3 regions of the Pseudoalteromonas sp. SR45-4 genome follow, and region 3 is predicted to be linked to each of the others. Evidence: predicted binding sites of a transcription regulator. Region 3 holds the regulator's gene; each other region holds the start of a gene.

Region 1 (7,834 bases), on a different contig from region 3:
GATGTTTTAGACACATATATATTAAGACCGGCCGCCGTAGGGTATATCACGGTGACTCCTGTACCAGTGCGTCAAAGCTTAGTGCATTTTACTAATAATATTAGTGCACCGGTAGATATGATCAACGCAGGCTTACAGGGTAAACCAAGTAATGCCAGTGTTAGCTTAGCGCGCTTTTTAGTTAACTCGACCGTAGGTGTTTTTGGGTTATTTGATGTGGCCAGCTCATTAGGGCTAGAACATGTAGATGAGGATTTTGGGCAAACATTAGGTGTATGGGGAGCAGGGGATGGTGCTTACTTGATGCTACCTGCTATGGGGCCTTCTACAGCGCGTAACTTAACCGGTGATGTGGTTGATAACTTTGTTTTACCTGAAATAGCGTTAACTACACCACAAACAATTATAGTGTTTGCTTTAAAGGCTGTTGAGGCCCGTGCATCACTAATTGCGCAAGAAGGTTTATTGAACGATTCACTAGACCCTTACTTATTCATTAAAGATATTTATTTTCAACGCCAATTATACGAACTTTACGACGGTAACCCGCCAATCAAAGAAGAGCCTGATGACTTTGATGAAGATTTTTTAGAAAGTTTGTAAACCTATTAAAAACGCCAGCAATGCTGGCGTTTTATTTTCTCATTAGTGATTAGAAAGTTGTTATTAAACATTGCTCATTAACTGCATTTGCTCGTTCACCCAGCTAATTGCTTCGTGGTAAGCATCGGGTACTTTATCATCTAAACCAAGTTGTTGGCTGATCTGATTAGCTGCCAGCCAGTTGCCTTGCTCATAAAACTTAACCAAGTTTAAGTAGCTTGCAAGCAAGCCCTCATCATTAAGTAAAGCGGCTTTAATCTCATTAGATAATGGCAGCTTTTGCATCACACTTTGCATGCTTTCATCTAAAATAGCATCCATAAGCGACATCATGCCGGTTAAAAAAACCATTCCTGTGTCTTTAAACTTACCATGCGAAATAGCCAGTAACTCACTAAAACGCGCCCGAGTGAGCGATAACCTAATTAGCTCCATAGGCTTATCTGTTGAAACTTGCGCTGCAAATAATAAAGATAAAAGCTTTTTAATTTCATTGGCACCAAGGGTGATAAGCGCTTGTTTTATTGTGCTTATTTTTGCACGTCTAGCAAATGCTGCAGAGTTTGAATAACGCAGTAACTTATAAGATAGATTTACATCTCGCTCAAATATATCGGTGATCTTTTTTAGATCCATATCAAGCGTTGAGGTCTCATAAAGTAGTTCGGCTAATGTCATACCAGAGGGGGGAAGCGCTTTACTTTGGATCATCTCTGGTTTTGAAAAGAAAAACCCTTGAAAATAATCAAAGCCAAGTTCCAATGCTTGGTTATACACCTCATGGGTTTCAACTTTTTCAGCAAGTAATTTTAGATGTGGATAAGGTTTTAAATCATCAATAATTGTTTTAATTGTTTCTATATTACAGGTTAAAAAGTCAATTTTTATAATATCAATAAATGGATAAAAGTGGCGCCACACAGGTTGATGAATGTAGTCGTCTAAGGCTAATGTATAACCTTTTTCTTTTAAGTCTTTAACAATAGCAAGTAAACGCTTACCAGGTTGCACCGTTTCGAGTATCTCTACCACCACAGCGTCTTTACTCAGTAAAGTAGGGTAGCCTTTTAGTAAAGTTTCTAGAGTAAAATTGATATATGCTGGTTTATTGTCAGTTAAATCCTCAAGGCCAAAATTAAACTGGCTGCCTTCTATTAGGCGTGTTGTTGCCTCATCTCCATCTATATCGGGAAACACGTTATTTACACCATCACGAAATAGTAATTCATAGCCAATAAGCTTTTTATCGCGATCTAAGATCGGTTGGCGTGCAGCGTAAAAGTACATAAAAAATTCCGTATAGATAAAAAATAACTATTGATTGTAACAATATATGGCAAAACATTAAAAATAGCATGATGTAAATAAGCTTATCTTAGATTAATAACATACTTTTAATAAGTTACAGAGGTTTTGATTTAAATATATACGCTTTGTTTGTTTTTAATTCACTAAAGTTGACATGTTGGAATTTTAAGTATTACCCATGCTATAGTGACAGAGAATGGTTTTTATCCCAATACTGTCTTAACTATAATATTTTAAGAGTCATTATTTGGATCAAAAGCCTGTTGCAATTTATTAGTGGAGGCGAGTTTGGAAACAGGAATGATTATTTCACTAGCATTATACTTTGTTGTAATGCTAGGTATAGGATTGTATGCATTTAAGCAATCAACCAGCGATGTTTCAGGTTACATGTTAGGGGGCCGTAATTTATCACCAAGTGTTGCTGCGCTATCTGCAGGTGCATCTGATATGAGCGGTTGGTTACTTATGGGCCTTCCCGGCGCTATGTATCTTTTTGGTTTGAGTAAGGTTTGGATTGCGATTGGTTTAGTACTTGGTGCTTGGGCAAATTACTTCTTAGTTGCACCTAGGCTTCGTGTTTACACTGAAAAAGCGAATGATTCAATTACGATCCCGGATTATTTTGCAAATCGCTTTGCGGACAATAAGAATATATTACGTGTTATTTCAGCTATTGTTATTATTGTTTTCTTCACACTTTATACCTCATCTGGCGTGGTTGCTGGTGGTAAGTTATTTGAAAATTCATTTGGAATGAGCTATGAAGTTGGCCTTTATGTTACTACTGGCGTTGTAGTACTTTATACGCTTTTTGGTGGTTTTTTAGCGGTAAGTTTGACCGACTTTGTACAAGGTTGCATTATGCTTATTGCGCTATTAGTAGTACCAATAGTAACGTTTACTATGCTTGATCAGCCAGTAATGGAAACGCTCGCTAATGCAAGCTATGACCTGTTACTTATCTCGCCAAAGGCCAGTGAAGTTCATTCTCTAAATATGCTAGATTGGTTTGCTGGTGGCTCTACCATCGCAATTATTTCTGCGTTAGCTTGGGGCTTTGGTTACTTTGGTCAGCCTCATATTATAGTACGCTTTATGTCGGTACGTTCAGTTAAAGATATTCCAGCAATGCGACGCATTGGTATGTCTTGGATGACATTATCTGCAATAGGCGCAGTACTAACTGGTTTATTTGGGGCAGCCTTCATACTAGAAAATGAAATGCCGATAAATGATAAAGAAACAATATTTTTAGTGTTATCAGAATTGGTTTTTCATCCATTGATTGCTGGCTTTTTATTAGCAGCTATTTTAGCGGCTGTAATGAGTACTATCTCTTCACAATTGCTAGTGTGTTCAAGCTCGTTAACTGAAGACTTTTATAAAATATACCTGCATCGCGAAGCCTCTCAAAAAGAGCTGGTTTTTGTTGGGCGTATTAGTGTGGCATTAGTTGCTATGTTTGCTATTTACTTAGCTTACGATAGAGATAGTTCTATTTTAGACTTAGTGAGTAATGCGTGGGCAGGCTTTGGCGCTGCATTTGGACCACTCGTATTGTTTAGCCTTTACTGGAGAAGAATGAACTTTGCTGGCGCCTTAGCAGGCATGTTAGTGGGGGCTTCAACAGTACTTATATGGATATACGCACCAATTACCATTAATGGTGCGAGTTTAAGTAGCGTTATTTATGAAATAGTCCCAGGCTTTATTTTATCAAGTATTGCGATTGTATTAGTTAGCTTAATGACCAATGAGCCAGCTAAAGAAATTACAACCTTATTTGATGAAGTAGAACAAGAACTATAAAAAGTTATAAACAAAAAAAGGGAGTAACTTAGGTTACTCCCTTTTTTTATGCAAAATTTATTAACTCGCTTTTTTGTCGCTACTTTCTTCTATGGGTGCAACATTATCTGCTTTTTTGCTTTTTACAGCAGCTTTAGGGGCTATAGGCTCTTTACCACCTTTTAATATTGTCATGAAGTCATCTTTACTTTTTGCCATTTCTAAAGCGAGTGACTCTACTTGTTGCTCACTTAATGGTACATCAACTTTTTCTAGCAAAATTTCAAGCGACTCTGCAATATCGAGCATTTTATCATAGGCATCAGCTTCTTTTTTGGTAGTAAACGTCATGCGCTCGACTCCGTTTCGTTCTACAACATATTTAACAACAACAGCCATGATTTCTCCTGCTTACTTGCGTGGCATATAGTATATATAAACCATTAGATTACTGTTTTTATGTACAGTACAAGTTTGTGCCTAAATTTGCAAGTCCCCTAATTAATATTAAGTGATAATAGTTGACAACAAAGATTAACTTTACTTTATTTAACTTAATCACTTTTGTGTACCGTTGCAGTTAAGGATCTCACAGGGAGTGAATGTTAGGTTTAAGTATTTAATAAAGTGCAGGTGTAAAAAGCCTTTTGCGTTATGACTTAAACATATAAACAACAAAGTAAATGTTCATGTATGAACAAAAAAGGAAGAAAGATGAAAAAACTAAAATATAGTATTTTAGCTGCAGCTTTTTGTATGTTGCCAGTAACTCTTACCTACGCAAATGTTGATACCTCAGCAATAACTCAGCAAGTAAAACAGGCGGCTTTAAATATTAATACTGCTGATGTTAGCCAGCTATCTAAGCTCCCTGGTATTGGTAAGAAAAAAGCACAAGCTATTATAGATTATCGCGAAGCAAAGGGTAACTTTACATCGTTAGAGGATTTGAAAATGGTAAAAGGTATAGGTAAAAAATTAGCTGCAAAGCTTGAAGGTAAGGTTTCGTTTTAAGTTAAAAAGGGCGCGTTAAGCGCCCTTAGTATATTGGGTTAATGCTTCACATAAATGCTTTTTAGCAAAGTTAATCTCAATTGGAGTCGTTAGTAGTGGGTAACACAACCCACCGAGTAGTAAAAAAGGGATGAGTAACCAGCCTTCAAATACGGCAAATATTAAAAACAGCGGACTGAGTAATAATAATTTTATAATACGAAGTAGTACTTTATTAACAGGTGAAAGCATACTTAAAGAAATCGCTATAACAGCTTGTCTGTCACGTATTTTTAAATGTTTTAGAGCATTAATTTGGCTTGAAAAAAACACAAGCATTACAGCGACCTTTTAGTCATTAAGCGACTCGTTACCAGTAAAAATAAAGTGGCTGCAAACAGCGCAAATATTACTTCCATCCATGCCGGCATACTTAGCCCTGCAAATTGCCAGTCAATGTTTCCGCAATCACCAGTGGCTGCAAAAAAGCTTGGGATCCACTCATGTAATGGCATAAAGGCAGGAAAGTTAGGTTCAAACTCACAGCTAAATGCAAAAGGATCAGTGGTTGTTTGCATTTCGATATGCTCGCGGGCAATTATAAATCCCCAAACACTAGAAACAGCCCATACACTATAGGCGAGCAAGCGAACCCCTCTATGCTCTGGATTACTTGTACCAATAATACCTGCAATAAGTAAACCTAATACCGCAGTACGCTGATATATGCACATGATACATGGCGCCAATCCCATTTTATATTGAAAAAACAGTGCCGTTATTTCAAGCAGAAAAACAATACCACTAAACAAAAGCCAAGGAGTACGTTGGGTGGGTAATTGTGCAAGCCAGTTCATAATAAATCCGTATTTAAATAAGACGTTAGATTATGACGTAGGATAAAGTTAGGGGCAAGCAAAACGACTTAAAGCCTACCCACATGCATTTATGATGATTAAAGTTAAGGTTATAATTCTAAAAGCCAATAAAAATCCAATAATGTGAATAAAGAGGTAGCCCTTTAAACGAGTAAAGTATGTGTGTGAGGTGACTTTACGTAATAAGTTAATAAGGCAAGGCGCGAACTTAAAGTAAATAACTACTTAAAATGTATCTAGGGTGAATATATAAGTGCTTGCGACAAGTGTTAGTAAAAAATATAAAGCATTTTATAGACACAAATATTTTAATCGCATACTGGCAGTAATATGGCGTACTTTACTTGTTACTTGAGCGTCGTCTGGTACAATCAGTCGGTTAATCGTATGTAGTAGTGTGAATTAATTCGAGTGGGAATTGGATGAGAATTTTTAAAGCGAAAAGCCCAGCAGGATTTGCTGAAGAATACATAGTAGAGTCTATCTGGAATGGCGATTTCCCTCCTGGATCTATTCTACCTGCTGAGCGTGAACTCTCAGAGTTAATAGGTGTTACCCGAACGACGTTACGTGAAGTATTACAGCGATTGGCTCGAGATGGCTGGTTAACTATTAAACATGGTAAGCCAACAAAAGTGAATAACTTTTGGGAAACGTCAGGACTAAATATTCTTGAAACGTTAGCACGTCTTGATGAAGATAAAATGCCAGAGTTAACCGACCAGTTACTCTCTGCACGCACTAATATAAGCGCAATTTATACGCGTGCAGCTATAAAGTTAAATCCAGAACGTGTGATTGAAATTCTCTCACAAAGCGATGAGTTAGAAGACAGTGCGCAAGCATTTGCTGATTACGATTATAAAGTGCATCACGAGTTAGCTGTTGCAGGTAATAATCGTATTTACGTGCTTATACTCAATGGCTTTAAAGGGTTTTATTCAAAAATAGGTTGTCATTATTTTTCAGATCCGGGGACGCGTGAGTTGGCTCGCCAGTTTTATAAAGACTTAACTAAATTGGCTGAAAACAGAGAACACGACGGTGCGATCATGATGATGCGTAAATATGGTCATCAAACCGGTGAAATTTGGCAACAAATTCGTGGCGATATGCCCAGCGACATAATGGATTAAACCTATTTTAAAAGCCTGCATTTGCAGGTTTTTTTGTGTCTTCATTTTATTAATACTTTATAACCAAGAAACTGAGCTAATAAAATAAACCCCATCACTTTTTAGCGTTCAGTATTATCGATGGGAGGAATCGTTAAATACGATTGTCATTTCGCACCAGTTCTCTCTAGAATAATAATAATTATATGTGCGCTATTGGTTTTTAAGTTTTAGAGCCCATATAACTATCAGCATTGCATAAGCAATTGACAACAAACTCAAAATATTTGGAGAATAAAATGGGTGTATTAGTAGGCCGCCAGGCACCAGACTTTACCGCTGCAGCAGTTCTTGGTAACGGTGAAATTGTAGATAGCTATAACCTTCATGAAAAAATTAAAGGTAAAAAAGCAGTTATTTTCTTTTACCCACTAGATTTCACGTTTGTATGTCCTTCTGAACTTATTGCATTTGATAAGCGTTATGAAGAATTCCAAAAACGTGGCGTTGAAGTAATTGGTGTTTCTATCGATTCACAATTCTCACACAACGCATGGCGTAACACTGCTGTTGCAGATGGCGGTATCGGTAAAGTTAAATATGCACTAGTTGCAGATATTAAACATGAAATTTGTAAAGCATACGACGTTGAGCATCCTGAAGCGGGTGTTGCGTTTCGTGGTTCTTTCCTAATTGATGAAGAAGGCAATGTACGTCACCAAGTAGTGAACGACTTACCACTAGGTCGTAACATTGATGAAATGCTACGTATGGTTGACGCGCTAGCGTTCCACACTGAGCACGGTGAAGTATGTCCTGCTGGTTGGACTGAAGGTAAAAAAGGTATGGATGCAAGCCCTGAAGGCGTTGCTAAGTTCCTATCTGAAAACGAAGGCGATCTATAATTTAGCTCTCGTTTTAAATAAAAAAACCGCCAATTGGCGGTTTTTTTGTTGCTTCTAATTTAGAACGAGAAGCTTACTTTAGTATAAATATAACGACCGCGTGGGTTATGAACCCCAGACGCATAACCGTAAAGGTCAGAATCGCCATCACCAATTGCAAAAGGAGGCTCTTCGTCAAACAAGTTATTAATACCTAGTGATAATTTAGCTGACTCAGTGATACGGTACGACGTTTGTAAGT
Region 2 (7,834 bases), on a different contig from region 3:
CAACCGCTTTAATACCTTCCACTTTTGAAAGGATTTCGCGCGATATATTAATGACCTCTTCACCGGCACTGGTTACATGCGTTAAATGTTTACCACTGCGACCAAAAATTTGAATACCTAACTCATCTTCAAGCATGCGCACTTGCTTAGAAATACCTGGTTGCGAGGTAAATAAACTTTCAGCTGTTGCTGAGACATTTAATTTATGATTTTGAACTTCTACAATATATCTAAGTTGTTGTAATTTCATAGCTATGTATTTTCGTTATTATTCGTTTTTGAGGGGTAAATACTTTATCTTTAAAAACTGACCACCCAACAAAAGGTAGGTTTTAATTGATAATACCGTATTTAATAAATATAGGCTTAGGCTAGCACAATAAATATACTTCAGATAGCAATGATTATCATATAAAGCATTAAGATTTAAACGCTTTCTTAGCCTGCTTTTGTAGTTAATTAGCGCAAAGTTTTCCTGTTCTTATATATTTAATGTAAGATTGAGCTATTAGGTTTAGAACCCGAGAACTGTAACATGATCGTCTCTATTATAATTATACTCATTGTTGCTCTTATTGTGATTGCGCTTTGGGTAAGTGCGGTGCAACAGCATAAAGAAAAACAAGAAGCTGATCGCCGTAAAGAACTAACCAAACAAAAAGCTATTATTGAGGAAACAGAGGAAGCGTTAATGAATAACGCTAATATCCCGTTTTCAGATAATACACTACGTGTTTTACAGCGTCGCAATCACGATGCGCTTAGCACCATGGTATCGCTTTCACCTGGTTCTAAAATATTAAAAAACCGTTTAAATGAAGCGAAAGAGCGTTTAAACAACCCAGTTCAAGGCAGCAATAGCGAATCGCTTTCACTGCCAAGTAACGATAAGCAACTGGTATCGCTAATACAGGGCATAAAAAAATTACGTATTATTCTACGCTCTGAGCACAATAAAGGTAACCTTGATAGCCAACTATTTGTAATCGAGGACAAGCGCATGGAAAAACTACAGTTACAAATAAATATTGAAAGCCAAATTAAACGTGGTTTATCGGCGCGCTCTGCAGGTATGGTAGGTTCAGCTAGACAGTATTTTGAAAAAGCTCATGCTTCACTCAGTGCGGTATCGTATAGCGATCCATATGTAACTGCTAAATACCAAGAAGTAGAAGGCTACTTAGAAGCTATTAGTGTTGAGTTAAGGGCATCGAATGCCAGTGCACTTAAAAAGAAAACTGAGCAAGAGCAAGATGACCTAGACATATTATTTGCTCCGAAAAAGAAATGGTAAATTGGCACTAAAATTTATAAAAAAAACCCATACAATTTTGTATGGGCTTTTTTTTATTGATAGATAAATAAGTTTTTTAAGATAAAAATGCAAACTTAACAATAAACAATGCCGTTAAAATCCACACACTAATACTTACTTGATCCTTTTTACCGCATAACACTTTAACCGCGGTGTAAGAAATAAACCCAAGCGCAATACCATGAGCAATAGAAAATGTCAGCGGGGTCATTAATAACACCACACTAACAGGAATGGCATCTGTCATATCGTCCCAGTTTACAAACTTTAAGTTTTGTAGCATAAGTACCGAAACATATAAAATAGCACCGGCAGTAGCATACGCTGGCACCATTTGCGCTAGTGGCGCAAAAAACATCATCAATAAAAAACAAATACCCACAACAACGGCTGTTAAGCCTGTGCATCCGCCTACAGAAACACCAGCCACCGACTCTATGTAAGAGGTAGTAGTAGATGTACCTAACATTGCACCGGCAATAGTTGCAGTGCTATCAGCGCTAAGGGCGCGCCCTAAACGTGGCATATTGCCTTTTTCATCTGCAAGCCCTGCTTTTTGCGTGACCGCAACCAAGGTGCCTGAGGTATCAAATAAATCTACAAATAAAAATGCAAAAATAACACTCAGCATTGAAAGCTCAAATGCCGCACTAAAATCAAGTTGCATAAAGGTTGGTAAAATTGACGGCGGCATAGACATAACCCCCTTATATTCAACCAAACCAAAAGCCAGAGCAATACCAGTTACCAGTAAAATACTAATTAACACACCACTTTTAAAGTCGCGATATAACAATGCCGCAATTACAAAAAAACTTAAAATAGCAAGTAATGGCCCAGGCGCAGTAATATCACCTAGCTGCACTAAGGTTGCAGGGCTAGATACTATGATCCCTGCACTTTTAAGCGCAATTAGCGCTAAAAAAGCACCAATACCGATCGCTATTGCTTGTTTAAGCACCAGTGGAATGGCATTAATAATCCACTCTCGTACTTTAAATAAGCTTAAAAATAAAAATATACAACCCGACATAAACACAGCACCTAATGCCGCTTCCCAGGTATAACCCATTCCTAAAACAACGCCATAGGTAAAAAAAGCATTTAATCCCATACCTGGTGCTAACGCTAACGGATAATTGGCCCATAGGCCCATAATAAAACAGCCTATTGCAGCTGCAATACATGTAGCTACAAACGCAGCGCCTTGATCCATTCCTGCTTGGGCAAGCATTGCTGGGTTAACAAAAACAATATAAACCATAGTAATAAAAGTAGTCATACCGGCAACACATTCACGTTGTACTGAGGAATCATTTGCGCGGATTTTAAATAAGGCTTCGAGCATAACAAACTTAAGGTAGTAAAAAGTGGCGAGATTTTAGCATAAAAATAGCGAAATACCGGACATTTTACCTTGTTATGCATTAAGTTATTGAAGTAGCTGAAATAATAAATATGACACGGTAATACGTATGTGCTTTAGGTTTTAAAAATAATAATTACCGTGCTTATATGCTAAATAATTAGTTTTACTTTAACGTAAATAATAGAGGATAAAGTACTGTATAGGTGTTATTCGCCGCATAATTTTAGTAAAAAATATAAAGTACAAATCTAAAATATTAACGCTCTGTTTTTAATAGTTATTTTTGTTTTTTTATCCGTGTAAAAATTTAAAACTGAATGACTGTTCAAATAATTAGCAAAAAAACACTTGCACCATAACACTGTATAAACTACTGTATACGGGTACTGTATAAAAACCCAGTGAGTGAGAGATTTATGTTACAGCCTATTACCGTAAGAACCGTTAAAAGTTATCAGCAAGACGATAAAAGTGATTGTGTGAATTTAATTCAAATTGAAGATGAAATTTCAGCAACCTTTGAATTGCTTAAAGTATTACACCAATACAATAGCTTAAATGCATGGACACTACTGATTGCACCTGACCATGTACCAAGTAAAGCTTTACTTGATTCATGCTCCATTGATACCAGCAAATTACTGGTGATCAGGCAAAAACATTTAGTAAACTTAGAATATGTACTTAGCTCGGCGCTACACAACGGAAACTTTGCTGCGGTTATTACCTGGACCGATATTATTAATGATCAACAGCTGACACAGCTATCATTAAATTTAAGCACTACAAATACTAAGCTTTACTGTTTTACTAAAAATACTCACAACCTTGAGATACCACTGACTCAATAAGCTTGTTAAACTCGTGTTTTAAACTCTTTATATTAGTATTATGACCTCATTAACGACTTCTCCTTGCTTTTGTGGCAGCCAGCAAAACTATGCTGACTGCTGTGAACCACTTCATTTAGCATCAAAAATAGCTGAAACACCTGAGCAACTTATGCGTGCTCGCTACAGTGCATATGTACTTAAAAATGCAACTTATGTTTATCAAACTTATGCAAGTGAAAAACAGGCAGAAAACCCTGTAAAAGAGATTAAAGACTTTGCTGATAGCTGCCGCTTTATAAAGCTAACCGTCATCGACACTGAGCACGATGCAAGCGAAGGCTTTGTAACATTTAAAGTAAATTACTTTTACCAAAACCTATATTGCGAGTTGCACGAAAAGTCGTTGTTTATTAAACAAGATGGGCAGTGGCGCTACCTTGAAGGCACACTATTTCCGGTAGCCGATATTAAAATAAGCAGAAATGATAACTGTCCTTGCCAAAGTGGCAAAAAATATAAAAAGTGTCATAGCATATAACAAACTGCAACTAACTGTGCGGTGAGTAAAGTAGGTAATTGCAGGCAACTAAACCTTAAATACAAATAGCCATACCTAGTAATCGCTGTTATGAAGCGGTGTATGGCTAAAATTAAACTTTTCTTTTGAGCAACTATTGGCAATTTACATACCTATAGGACTGCGTTAATAACTGCTCTACTGCATATTTTGGTACAGTGCGCTTTAAAAGCACACCTTATTTCGCCCTTGTGCTTTAGCGGCGTACATTTTTTTATCTGCGCGTTGCAAAATATCTATGCTGCCTTCGTCTGATTGCAATAACGTAGCCCCACCTATACTTATAGTGACAAATTCAAACTCTGAGTACTTATGTAAAACACCCAAGCCGGATATGTTATTTTTAATTTTTTCAGCAACACAGCGAGCGCCTTCCTCGTTGGTATGCGGTAGCACAACCACAAATTCTTCGCCGCCATATCGGGCAACAAAATCGCTTGGCCTTTGTAGGCTGTTGGCAATTGTTTGAGCAACTAAGTGTAAAACAGCGTCGCCTTCTACGTGTCCATAAATATCGTTGTATTGCTTAAAGTAATCAATATCCATAAGTAATAAAGCATATTCTGCATTCTCTCTTAATGCACTCAATTGTATTTTATTAATATGAGTATCAAAATAACGACGGTTAAATACTTTAGTTAAGTCATCAAGAAACACTTTTTGGCTTAATAAGTCATGTTGCAGCTTAATAGTTAAGTGCGCTCTTACTCTTCTGCATAAGGTTTCTGGGTTAATCGGTTTTTGAATAAAGTCTACCGCGCCCGCTTCCCAGCAGTCCTCTTCTTGATTTTCAAAGGAGGTAACAAATATAACGGGAATATCTTGGGTTTGTGTCGTCGTTTTAAGTTTTAAACAGGTTTCTATACCGCATATGCCATCCATTGAAATATCCAGCAGTACGATATCGGGAGTATTAGATTTACATATTTCAACTGCTTCTTCACCGCTGTTGGCGGTGTTAACAATAAAGTGCTTTGATAATATTTTTTTCAGTACAATTATGCTAAGTAACTGATCATCAACAATGAGAACTTTTGAGGTTTTAAGGCTAAGTTTTAAATCGCTATCGGCATAATTTAATGGCATAAATACTACTGTTTTCTATAATTATCAACTAACACAGTATAATACAGTCTTATGTTATGCAAATGTATTAAAGTTGGGTTTTTAATCAAACTTACAACCAAATATAAAAATGGCGATACAGAGTTGTTGTTAATTGTTTTAGAAAATCACGGCCATAATTTTCAGGGTAATACTGAAAGTAAGCACTGCTTATAAGCTGCTTGTACTTGAATGCTCAAGGTTGAAATCGCGTTTGTATAAACGTACAAACAAAAAATGGGCCACTAGGCCCATTTTAAAAATTACGCAAATTACTTTATAAGCGTCTTATTCGTCGTCATCCAAATCTGGTTGTTGACGTTGAGCTGGGCGCGCTAATATTTCTACATAAAAAGAAGTTAAGCTTTGCTTTTCTATTTCGCTTATATGATTACTAAGCTCTGCAACGTGCACTACTTGTGCATCTTCAGCGGTATTACCAAACTTACAATCAAACGCCCAGTAATCAGCATCGAGTGGTAGAGTTTTGTTACGCTCTCTTTTCAAATATTTTTTCACTTCATGCTTTGCGGCGTCAACCATACGAGGATATTTGATTTTCTCGTGATTTAGCGTGAATATTTTCTTCATTACGTTCCTAATTACCTTGGTTTAATGATAACGGCATTTAATGTCATACCATTTGAGCCTATTATAGCAATTGCATTTAATTTTTGGATGCTTTTTTTATATTAAATCAATTATTAATCCATTAATAAAATAAAGTATCGCTAAAATGCGCTTAAGTGTAGAGAGTTAGCGGCTTTATATTACAGACAAGTAATTTAATAGTTAGAGTGATGACGCAATCGTTTGCCAAGTTCTATTAATATAATTGGTTATTGCAATATCAAAGCAGTTACAGCGTACGCTTTATAATTAAGCGCTTACTAAATGTAATGGGTGGTGAAGCGCATCATTATTTAGGCTTTCGTAAAAAGCAGCAGCATCGAGTTGCGGGTTAGATAGTTGCGTTTGTGTGTTATTTATACGCCTGCGCACTGCTAATTCACAATTATCACGCACCTGAAGCGGAATATGGCTTACATCATCTCTTATAAACAATGGTTCAGGGTTTAAACAGTGATTTAATTTAATATCGCTCATTCCAGCGCGTTCCCCTGCTTGCATTAATAGTGAGGCGTTAAACTGCCCTATCAAGATATCAAACTTATCTGGCGCTAAAAGTTGCTTTGGACCTGCTCCAATTTGTTTGCGAAGGGTATCTTCGCCAACAGTTGAATCTTCAATTTCTGTTTTTGGTAAATGGAATTGGCTAAAATCGAGTGCATCATGAGATAGCATAGCGAGTAAAAGCGCAAACTCTCCTCGGCGCTTTTCATGCACACTTTTATTGAGTCGAGTGTTGAGCTGACTCTCTGTGATTAACAAATCACCGATTTGCATAGACTTTAGCCGATTGAAGTAAGTAATACCTATTTATCGGCTTTATTTCATTTTTCTTTAGCTTTTTTCTTTACTTAAATACGATGTTTGCTATTATCAGCGCCGTTGCATTGGAGGGGTTCCCGAGCGGCCAAAGGGATCAGACTGTAAATCTGACGGCTCAGCCTTCGCTGGTTCGAATCCAGCTCCCTCCACCACTTTTCTTACCGCTAAGTTAAGTGGGGCCAAATGTAACAAAATTAGTGTGGAGGGGTTCCCGAGCGGCCAAAGGGATCAGACTGTAAATCTGACGGCTCAGCCTTCGCTGGTTCGAATCCAGCTCCCTCCACCACTTTTCTACTTATTTTCTACTTATATAGTTACTACATTCCTTGTTAGTAATCTCCGTGTTTTTTCTTAGTTAAACATTAAAATACCCATTGTAAACTCATACCATGTTGTTTTAGCCATAACGTACTTGCTTTATAGTCGGGACAAAATTGTGCTACGCGCTGCCAAAATGCTTTGCTATGATTTAAATATCGTAAATGCGCCAGCTCATGCACTATTACATAATCAATAATGCTATGCGGTGCACCAATCAATAATAAGTTAAATGTTAGCGCCCTTTTACTATTACAACTTCCCCATTTGCGTTTATAAACTGCAATATTTAAATCGTTAGGCAGCGCTTCTTGCATCTGCGTGCAAAAGTCATTAAGTCGCATTTCTATGTATGCGGTTAACTGCTCTTTTAAATACGCCTCTAAAAGTAATTGGTACTTTTGCTGCTGATGCTTAACACGAGCAGAAACGGTAATAAGCAGGCCATCTTGTTGGCGCTCCACTGTAGAGGTATTGCCTTGCTGAAACGTTAAATTAATTGCTTCTGAAAAAAACCAGATCTTTTTGTCCTTAAGTGGATACTGTTTTGTATCAACCAAAGTATGCTGTTTTTGCAGCTGCGCCTCAACCCATGATTTTTTTTCTAATAACCAGTTATCGAGCACTTTTTTTTGTACGTGATGGGGGGCATATACCGTCACATTTTGATTATGCACTTTAATAGCAACGGTCTTTCGTCGGGTACTTTTTTTTAGTTGGTAGGCAAACAAATTAATCTCTCACACTATACTAGCTAGGGGCTACTTTTCGTCTAATGGTTAGTTAATGCCGCGTTGTTTATTTATAGCTTAATAAGCAAACATAAAATTAACGGTTTATTAATTAATTAATTCTATTAAACTACA
Region 3 (7,834 bases):
GGCTATTTGTTTACGGGCATAAAAAGGAGGCTCTATTACTCGTTGTTTAAAGTTAACTTTAACTTCACAACGACCGTATTGGGTGGCGCTTTCACTAAGCATTCCAAATCGATAATTAGAACGATCTGCGTTAATTTCACCAATAGCAGGAGCCAAGTTGTTTATATCGGCTTCCATCTTTCTAAACTTAGCACTTACTTTACGGCAGTTTTTACGCCCGCCATTTTGCCAGCATTGTAATTGGTGGCCAAACTCCCAGGCAGGCACAATATGCTCCCATTCTATGCGTAAAGCGCGTGCATTTACGTTACCTGAGCGGGTATGTGTATTGCGTGGCACATAGCCACAGTTAGTGGGGTCGGGAACTAGTTTTTTACCCTGCTTTTTTATATCGCAGCCACAGTAAATACTTTTAGCATTACTAGGGAGGGTTTTAATTAGGTGTCTTTTAGCGGTTGAAAACCGAGTGAATTCTTCAGCCGATAGCGAAAAGCATACAAAAAAAGCCAACAAGGCTAAAATAAATCGAGTCATATCCATCACATACGTGAACTACAGGAGCGGCTAGTTTAATGACTTGAAGCTAAAAGATAAAGTTTACTTAAAGCCATATTTACCGTTCTTTAGTATTTAACCTTAGCTCTGGTTAAGAGATTTACTAACGTATTGAATCATAGTTATATTTAGTTTTATTATCCGGAGCTCAGGTTATCTACTTTAAATTGTTGTTTAAATAAACAAAAGTTGTTACTTAAAGAGTATGATGAAAGCTCATAAGTTTGTGATTTGGATTGCGAATGAAATTTGTAGATTATTATGCCGTGCTTGGAATATCGCCCGATGCAGACGATAAAGCGGTTAAAGTAGCTTATAAAAAGCTAGCTAGAAAATATCATCCAGATGTAAGTAAAGAACCTCAAGCCGAGGAAAAGTTTAAAGAGATAGGTGAAGCTTACGAAGTTATTCACAACAAAGAAGAGCGCGCTAAATACGATGTGTTACGTCGTAATCAACAAAACCGTGCTCAGCAGCAAGCAAATTATGGCGGTAGCTATGGCTCGTCACAAAACCATTATCAGCAAGGTGATCCCCAAGCCGATCAGGAGTTTTCTGATTTTGTAAATTCTATGTTTGGCGGCGCAGGTGGGTTTAACCATGGCGGGCAGGGCAGAACTGGTGGCGCTCGTGCGCAAAAAGGACAAGATGTGGAAATTGAATTCCCGGTATTTCTTGAAGAAACGTTAGTCGATACCGTTAAACCAATTGAGTTTATGCTGCCGCAGCGAGACAGTAGTGGCCGTGTATCTGAAGTTAAAAAATCGCTTAAAGTTAAAATTCCTGCCGGCTCGGTTAATGGCGAACGCATTCGCTTAAAAGGCCAAGGTGGATTAGGTTCGGCAAATGGCCCTAATGGTGATTTGTATTTGCAAATTCGCTTAGTGCCTCACCCATTATTTGACGTTGAGGGGCATAACCTAAACATAGTGGTACCTCTTGCACCATGGGAAGCTGCTTTGGGCACTAAAATAAATTTACCTACATTAGCCGGAAAAATCCAACTAACTATTCCAGCTAATAGTCAATCGGGTCAACGTTTACGCATTAAAGGTAAAGGGTTAATTAGTAAAAAAGCCAAAGGTGACTTATTTGCTGTGATTAAAATTGTTAATCCAGCATTGAGTGATGATGTTAGCAAAAAGCTTTGGCAAGAGCTGGCCGAAAAAGCCCATTTTGACCCCCGTAGCAATTGGAGCAAGTCATAATGAAAATTATCGAGGCACCACAAGGCAATTTACTCACTAGCCAAGAATTGTGTGTGAGTAGTGATATTAGCGAAGCCATATTATATGAATTGGTTGAGCACAGCATTGCTATTCCTATTGAGGGCGAGCGCGTTACAGAATGGCAATTTACGGTATCAACAGTGATCTTAGTTAAAAAGGCTGCGCGTATTCAGCATGACTTATCGTTAGATTGGTCTGCTATTGCTTTGGTTTTACAATTATTGGATGAACGGGATGAGTTGATTGCTGAAAACCAAATGTTAAAGCAGCACTTAAGTCGATTTAAACATTTAGAATAAAAAATAGTGGTTAAATTTTAAATGCAAGTAGCTAGCTATTTTTATGGAGCTAGCTCAGCACTTTTATAATAGTGAGCTTTTGGTGCTTAAATATTTTTTATTCGTGAAATAAGAGTAAGTAAAGCGTCAATAAATGCGTAAAAATAGCCGACTATTCAGATAAAAAAGGTGAATATTGCAGAGTTGATTTGGTATAAGCGTAAAACTGCGTTAAAGTTTACAGCGAACTAATTAGAGGATAAACAGCAGACAATGTCGGAAATTCAATTTTTAAATGTAGACCTAGAGCTTGAGTCAAAGCAAGATATTAGCGTGCTTGTAGCTGACCTAAAAAAAATCGCCACTATTTTACATTATGATAAAGACGAATACCGTCAGTTAGCGCGTATAGAAGTAACAGGCGAAATATCTTCACCGGATAAAGCAATTAACCACTTATGTGAGTTAGTAGAGTCATGCTCGCGGGCTGCACTTAAGCAATGGTTGAGTTGTTCGCGCCGTACCTTTGATATTGGTTTTGAATCGGGCACTTCGCCAAAGTGTTTTAACCAAGCGCTGCACGCCGATACATTATTACGTATATCGGCAATTGGTGCAGGCATGGAAATTACTATTTACCCGCTAGAAAAATAGCCTTAGCCTTTGCGCTCTACAACAGCTGCGGTCATTTTTGATACGCAGCAAAGCTCGCCGCGACTATTCGTTATTTTTATTTCCCATACTGAGCTACGCTTGCCAATATGAAACGCTTTTGCGGTGGCGGTTAAGGTGCCATTACGCGAGGCTTTTAAATGGCTGGCACTGATCTCTTGCCCTACACAATAAAATTTAGTGAAGTCGACCACAAAATTAGCCGCGTAGCTGGCAACACTTTCGGCTAAAACCACGTTTGCTCCGCCATGCACCATGCCTATAGGGTTATGGTGCGCAGGAATTGCTGGCATAGTGGCAACTAAGTAATCATCACCAATTTCAGTTATTTCAATCCCCATGGTTTTCATCAGTGTACCTTGGCCATTTATGCCTTGGTCTAACTGCTTACAAAACGCTAAAGTAATAGGTTGATGCCAAATACTCATTGTTACTCCTTTAAAGGTTGAAAACGATAACCGATAATACGATTTTTCATGGCGATATGATAGCCAAATTAGTGCAGCTACTGCATGGTAATACAGTGCTACTTTTTGCTTTCTACATAGTGCTTAATTTCATCGAGATCTTTTTTTAGCATTTTACGCATCGAACTTTTAAGAAAAAAACCTATCACTGCAGAGATCATTTTTACCCAAATAGACTCAGATCTATCAGAAAAAGTCATGGTTAAACAGGTGCTAGGTTCGGCGGCGGTAAGTGACAGCTTAGTGGTATAAACTGCCCCGCCATTTTCTGCGCGAGTGCAATAGTATTCATTAGTAACAGCTTCGTTGATCCACATGGTTTCTGAGGCTGCTTTGCCAAAAATTTTTCGTGTTTCTAACCATTTTAAGCCCACTAGCCCTTGTGGTGGCTTCTCGATTATTTTTACATCAATAATGCCAGACAGCATATTGGCACTGTTTTCGATGTCAGTTATTGCCGCCCATACTTTACGTTTAGGACCGTTAATTATTACCGCTACAGTGATATTCATAACACTCTCCGTTAATTCACATTGATGAAGTTAAGGCCCATTACAAAAACGATAGTTAACTAATTTTTAATAACAGCAACAACTTAGTAGTTATGTAATTAATGTAACGTAAAACTAACACTATCGTGATCTGCGTAATTTTATCTGTAATTTACTTGGTAATTTTAAGCTTAGACCAATGCCATCTTTGGCAGCAAAGGCGAGGAGTAATTTAAATTTGCGATTTTCAGATAACTGTATATACTCACAGTTAAATGTACTGTATGGAAAACCAGTTGTATGCGACCATTAACTAACCGCCAAGCGCAAATACTCGAACTTATTAAAGTGTTTATTAAAGACACTGGTATGCCTCCTACACGCGCAGAAATTGCACAAACATTAGGCTTTAAAAGTGCTAATGCAGCAGAAGAGCATTTAAAAGCGCTGGCTAAAAAAGGCGCTATTAAAATGAAACCAGGCGCTAGCCGTGGTATTCAACTTATTGAAGAAGATGAACCAGAACAACTTGGTTTACCGTTAATAGGCCGTGTAGCTGCCGGCGAACCTATTTTGGCGCAACAACATGTTGAGAGCCATTGTAAAATTGACCCGTTAATGTTTAAACCCGCTGCCGATTTTTTATTGCGTGTAAATGGTATGAGCATGCGAGATATTGGTATTATGGATGGTGATTTACTGGCTGTTCATCGCACTCAAGTTGCCGAAAATGGCCAAGTTATTGTTGCCCGCGTTGATGACGATGTAACGGTAAAACGCTTAGAAAAAGCAGGCAAAAAAGTATTATTGCATGCTGAAAATAAAGAATTTTCGTCGATAGAAGTGGATCTTGAAAACGAATCTTTTAATATTGAAGGCTTAGCTGTTGGGGTTATTCGTAATGCTGACTGGATGTGACAATTAAGCTGTTATAGCTATGTAAAATATCGGCATAATTTAATAGCTCAGATAATTAATGCGCACTTTTTAGTGCGCTTTTTTTTGCTTTTTTTTGTGAAAATTCCGCTGTAATGAAAAAATTATATTAAGTTTATGTTTTTTATCATTTAAGTATTTAATACTCGTTATCGCTGTCTTTTTATTTGTAACCCTTGCTGTTGCTCACTTCCTGCTTAGAACAAAATTAAATAAATCCCATATTTACGCTAATCCCCTAATATTATTTGATTATTTTTCAAACTAAAACTTGCTAGTTGTTCAATTATTAACTAATTGTTAATGGGCTGGACTAACAATAACTCACAGCTTTAGTTTTGAGAAAATATATTTATATATCCGGCAGCAATACAAAAATAAAAAATAACAAATTGGCATATAAAGCTTATGTCTTTTTGTTTTGCACTCGCAACAGTATTAAAGGAGCTGTCACATGGGTAAATTGAGCTCTACCTTGTGGCTTATATTGTTTGTTTTTCCGCAGTTAGCATTGGCAAATAGCCAATATAATATGCGCAAAGGCGTAACCGATATAAGTAATAATGTTTATCAACTACACATGACCATATTTTTAATATGCTGTGTAATAGGCGTGATTGTATTTGCCGTTATGTTTTGGGCACTTATTCATCATCGTAAATCTAAAGGAGCAGTTGCTGCTCAATTTCACGAAAGTACCAAAGTAGAAATACTCTGGACAGCAATTCCATTTGTTATTTTAATAGCAATGGCAGTCCCCGCAACTAAAACATTAATAGCGATGGAAGATGCCAGTAAAGCGGATATCACTATTAAAGTAACTGGTTCACAATGGAAATGGCATTACGAATATATGGGGGAAGATGTTGAGTTTTACTCAATACTTGCCACACCGCAAAATGAAATTGCCAACCTAGCCGATAAAAACCCCAACTATTTACTTGAGGTAGATAAGCCTCTGGTATTACCGATCAATAAAAAAGTACGCTTTTTAATGACCTCCGACGATGTTATTCATTCTTGGTGGGTGCCCGATTTTGCTATTAAAAAAGATGCAAACCCGGGGTTTATTAACGAAACGTGGACCAACATAAACGAAGTCGGTATTTATCGCGGTCAGTGTGCTGAGCTATGCGGTAAAGATCATGGCTTTATGCCAGTGGTAGTAGAGGCTAAGTCAGAGGCCGATTTTAAAGTTTGGCTAGCAGATGCTAAACAAGCAAAGCAAAAAGCAGCAGCAGCAGATGCTGCATTACTTGACCAAACACTCCCTAAAGAAGAATTAATGACTTTGGGTGAGCAAGTGTATATGGCCAATTGTGCTGCATGTCATCAGCCCACAGGGTTAGGTTTGCCAGGCGTTTTTCCTGCACTTAAAGGCAGCCCGATAGTGCTTGGCGATATAAAAGACCACATTGATATTGTTATTCACGGAAGCCCCGGCACAGCCATGCAAGCCTTTGCTAAACAGCTCTCTATAAAGCAATTAGCAGCGGTAATTACTTATAAGCGTAATGCATGGGGTAATGATACCGGTGATGTAATTCAACCAAGTGAAATACAGGCAGCACTTGATGCCGATGGGGAGGCGAACTAATGAGTAGCATAGTAGAACAACCTGACATTAATGAAGCTCACCACGCTCATCATCCTGCTAAAGGCTTTAAGCGTTGGTTATATACCACTAATCATAAAGATATAGGTAGCTTGTACTTAATTTTTTCGCTAACTATGTTTTTTATTGGTGGTGCTATGGCTATGGTGATCCGCGCTGAGTTATTTCAGCCAGGATTGCAATTAGTGGATCCTCACTTTTTTAATCAAATGACCACGGTTCATGGGTTGATTATGGTATTTGGTGCCGTTATGCCGGCCTTTACTGGCTTAGCTAACTGGATGGTGCCATTAATGATTGGCGCGCCTGATATGGCCTTACCCCGAATGAATAACTGGAGTTTTTGGATTTTACCATTCGCGTTTTTAATTTTATTATCATCGCTATTAATGCCCGGTGGCGGTCCTGCGTTTGGTTGGACTTTTTATGCGCCGCTGTCCACAACCTACAGTAATGACAATACCGCCATGTTTGTATTTGCTGTGCATATTATGGGTATTAGCTCCATTATGGGGGCAATTAATGTAATTGTAACCATAGTTAACTTGCGTGCCCCAGGCATGACTTGGATGAAGGTCCCTATGTTTGTATGGACTTGGCTGATAACGGCATTTTTATTAATTGCGGTTATGCCGGTACTCGCAGGTGCAGTGACCATGGTGCTCACCGATAAATACTTTGCAACCAGCTTTTTTGATGCAGCTGGTGGCGGTGATCCGGTGATGTTTCAGCACATATTTTGGTTTTTTGGCCACCCCGAAGTATACATAATGATTTTGCCGGCTTTTGGCATTATTTCTACTATAGTTCCTACCTTTTCGCGTAAAAAACTTTTTGGTTATTCCTCCATGGTATATGCCACGGCGTCAATTGCGTTGTTGAGTTTTACAGTGTGGGCGCATCATATGTTTACTACCGGTATGCCGGTGGCTGGCGAGCTATTTTTTATGTACGCGACTATGCTGATATCGGTGCCCACTGGAGTAAAAATATTTAATTGGGTAGCCACTATGTGGCGCGGTTCAATTACGTTTGAAGTCCCCATGCTGTTTAGTATTGCTTTTATTGTGTTGTTTACCTTAGGTGGTTTTTCGGGATTGATGCTGGCCATTACACCGGCTGATTTTCAGTACCATGATACCTACTTTGTAGTGGCACATTTTCATTATGTACTGGTAACGGGAGCGGTGTTTTCTATTATGGCAGGCGCGTATTATTGGCTGCCTAAATGGACTGGTAATATGTATAACATAGCGCTGGCTAAATGGCATTTTTGGTTATCGCTGGTAAGCGTAAATGTATTGTTTTTTCCTATGCACTTTGTAGGGCTTGCAGGCATGCCACGCCGTATACCCGACTATGCGCTACAGTTTGCTGACTTTAACGCCATTATTAGTATTGGCGGCTTTGCCTTTGGATTATCGCAGTTGTTGTTTGTAGCTGTAGTGATTAAATGCGCACGCGGCGGCGACAAGGTTCCTGCAAAAGTGTGGGAAGGCGCAGAAGGACTGGAGTGGGAGGTAGATTCACCTGCTCCGTACCATACATTTTCAACACCACCGGAAATAAAATAATGATACACGCACCGCTA

Evidence for each region. The regulator LexA, encoded in region 3, represses DNA repair genes until DNA is damaged. The targets are predictions, from matches to a motif close to TACTGTATNNNNATACAGTA.
Region 1: the regulator LexA is predicted to act here: its motif matches at 4,152-4,171, upstream of H5058_RS02630 (YebG family protein).
Region 2: the regulator LexA is predicted to act here: its motif matches at 3,056-3,075, upstream of H5058_RS12510 (SulA-like leucine-rich domain-containing protein).

Annotation. Positions count from the first base shown of each region.
Region 1 covers NZ_JACJDO010000003.1:104,643-112,476, forward strand. The annotation lists gene H5058_RS02615 (VacJ family lipoprotein) at 1-603, shown strand, start outside; gene H5058_RS02620 (EAL and HDOD domain-containing protein) at 667-1,890, opposite strand; gene putP (sodium/proline symporter PutP) at 2,212-3,723, shown strand; gene H5058_RS02630 (YebG family protein) at 3,784-4,101, opposite strand; gene H5058_RS02635 (helix-hairpin-helix domain-containing protein) at 4,417-4,716, shown strand; gene H5058_RS02640 (DUF6170 family protein) at 4,732-5,034, opposite strand; gene dsbB (disulfide bond formation protein DsbB) at 5,034-5,552, opposite strand; gene fadR (fatty acid metabolism transcriptional regulator FadR) at 5,996-6,709, shown strand; gene H5058_RS02655 (peroxiredoxin) at 6,988-7,593, shown strand; gene H5058_RS02660 (TonB-dependent receptor) at 7,653-7,834, opposite strand, start outside.
Region 2 covers NZ_JACJDO010000029.1:7,039-14,872, reverse strand. The annotation lists gene cysB (HTH-type transcriptional regulator CysB) at 1-250, opposite strand, end outside; gene H5058_RS12520 (hypothetical protein) at 536-1,294, shown strand; gene H5058_RS12515 (NCS2 family permease) at 1,371-2,663, opposite strand; gene H5058_RS12510 (SulA-like leucine-rich domain-containing protein) at 3,101-3,535, shown strand; gene H5058_RS12505 (YchJ family protein) at 3,576-4,055, shown strand; gene H5058_RS12500 (diguanylate cyclase) at 4,260-5,180, opposite strand; gene H5058_RS12495 (DUF6172 family protein) at 5,487-5,789, opposite strand; gene H5058_RS12490 (VC2046/SO_2500 family protein) at 6,078-6,605, opposite strand; tRNA gene H5058_RS12485 (tRNA-Tyr) at 6,718-6,802, shown strand; tRNA gene H5058_RS12480 (tRNA-Tyr) at 6,852-6,936, shown strand; gene H5058_RS12475 (M48 family metallopeptidase) at 7,013-7,699, opposite strand.
Region 3 covers NZ_JACJDO010000017.1:29,586-37,419, forward strand. The annotation lists gene H5058_RS09205 (endonuclease) at 1-534, opposite strand, end outside; gene H5058_RS09210 (DnaJ C-terminal domain-containing protein) at 798-1,763, shown strand; gene H5058_RS09215 (chaperone modulator CbpM) at 1,763-2,083, shown strand; gene H5058_RS09220 (hypothetical protein) at 2,336-2,716, shown strand; gene H5058_RS09225 (PaaI family thioesterase) at 2,719-3,162, opposite strand; gene H5058_RS09230 (SRPBCC family protein) at 3,261-3,713, opposite strand; gene lexA (transcriptional repressor LexA) at 3,993-4,610, shown strand; gene coxB (cytochrome c oxidase subunit II) at 5,083-6,225, shown strand; gene ctaD (cytochrome c oxidase subunit I) at 6,225-7,817, shown strand; gene H5058_RS09250 (cytochrome c oxidase assembly protein) at 7,817-7,834, shown strand, end outside.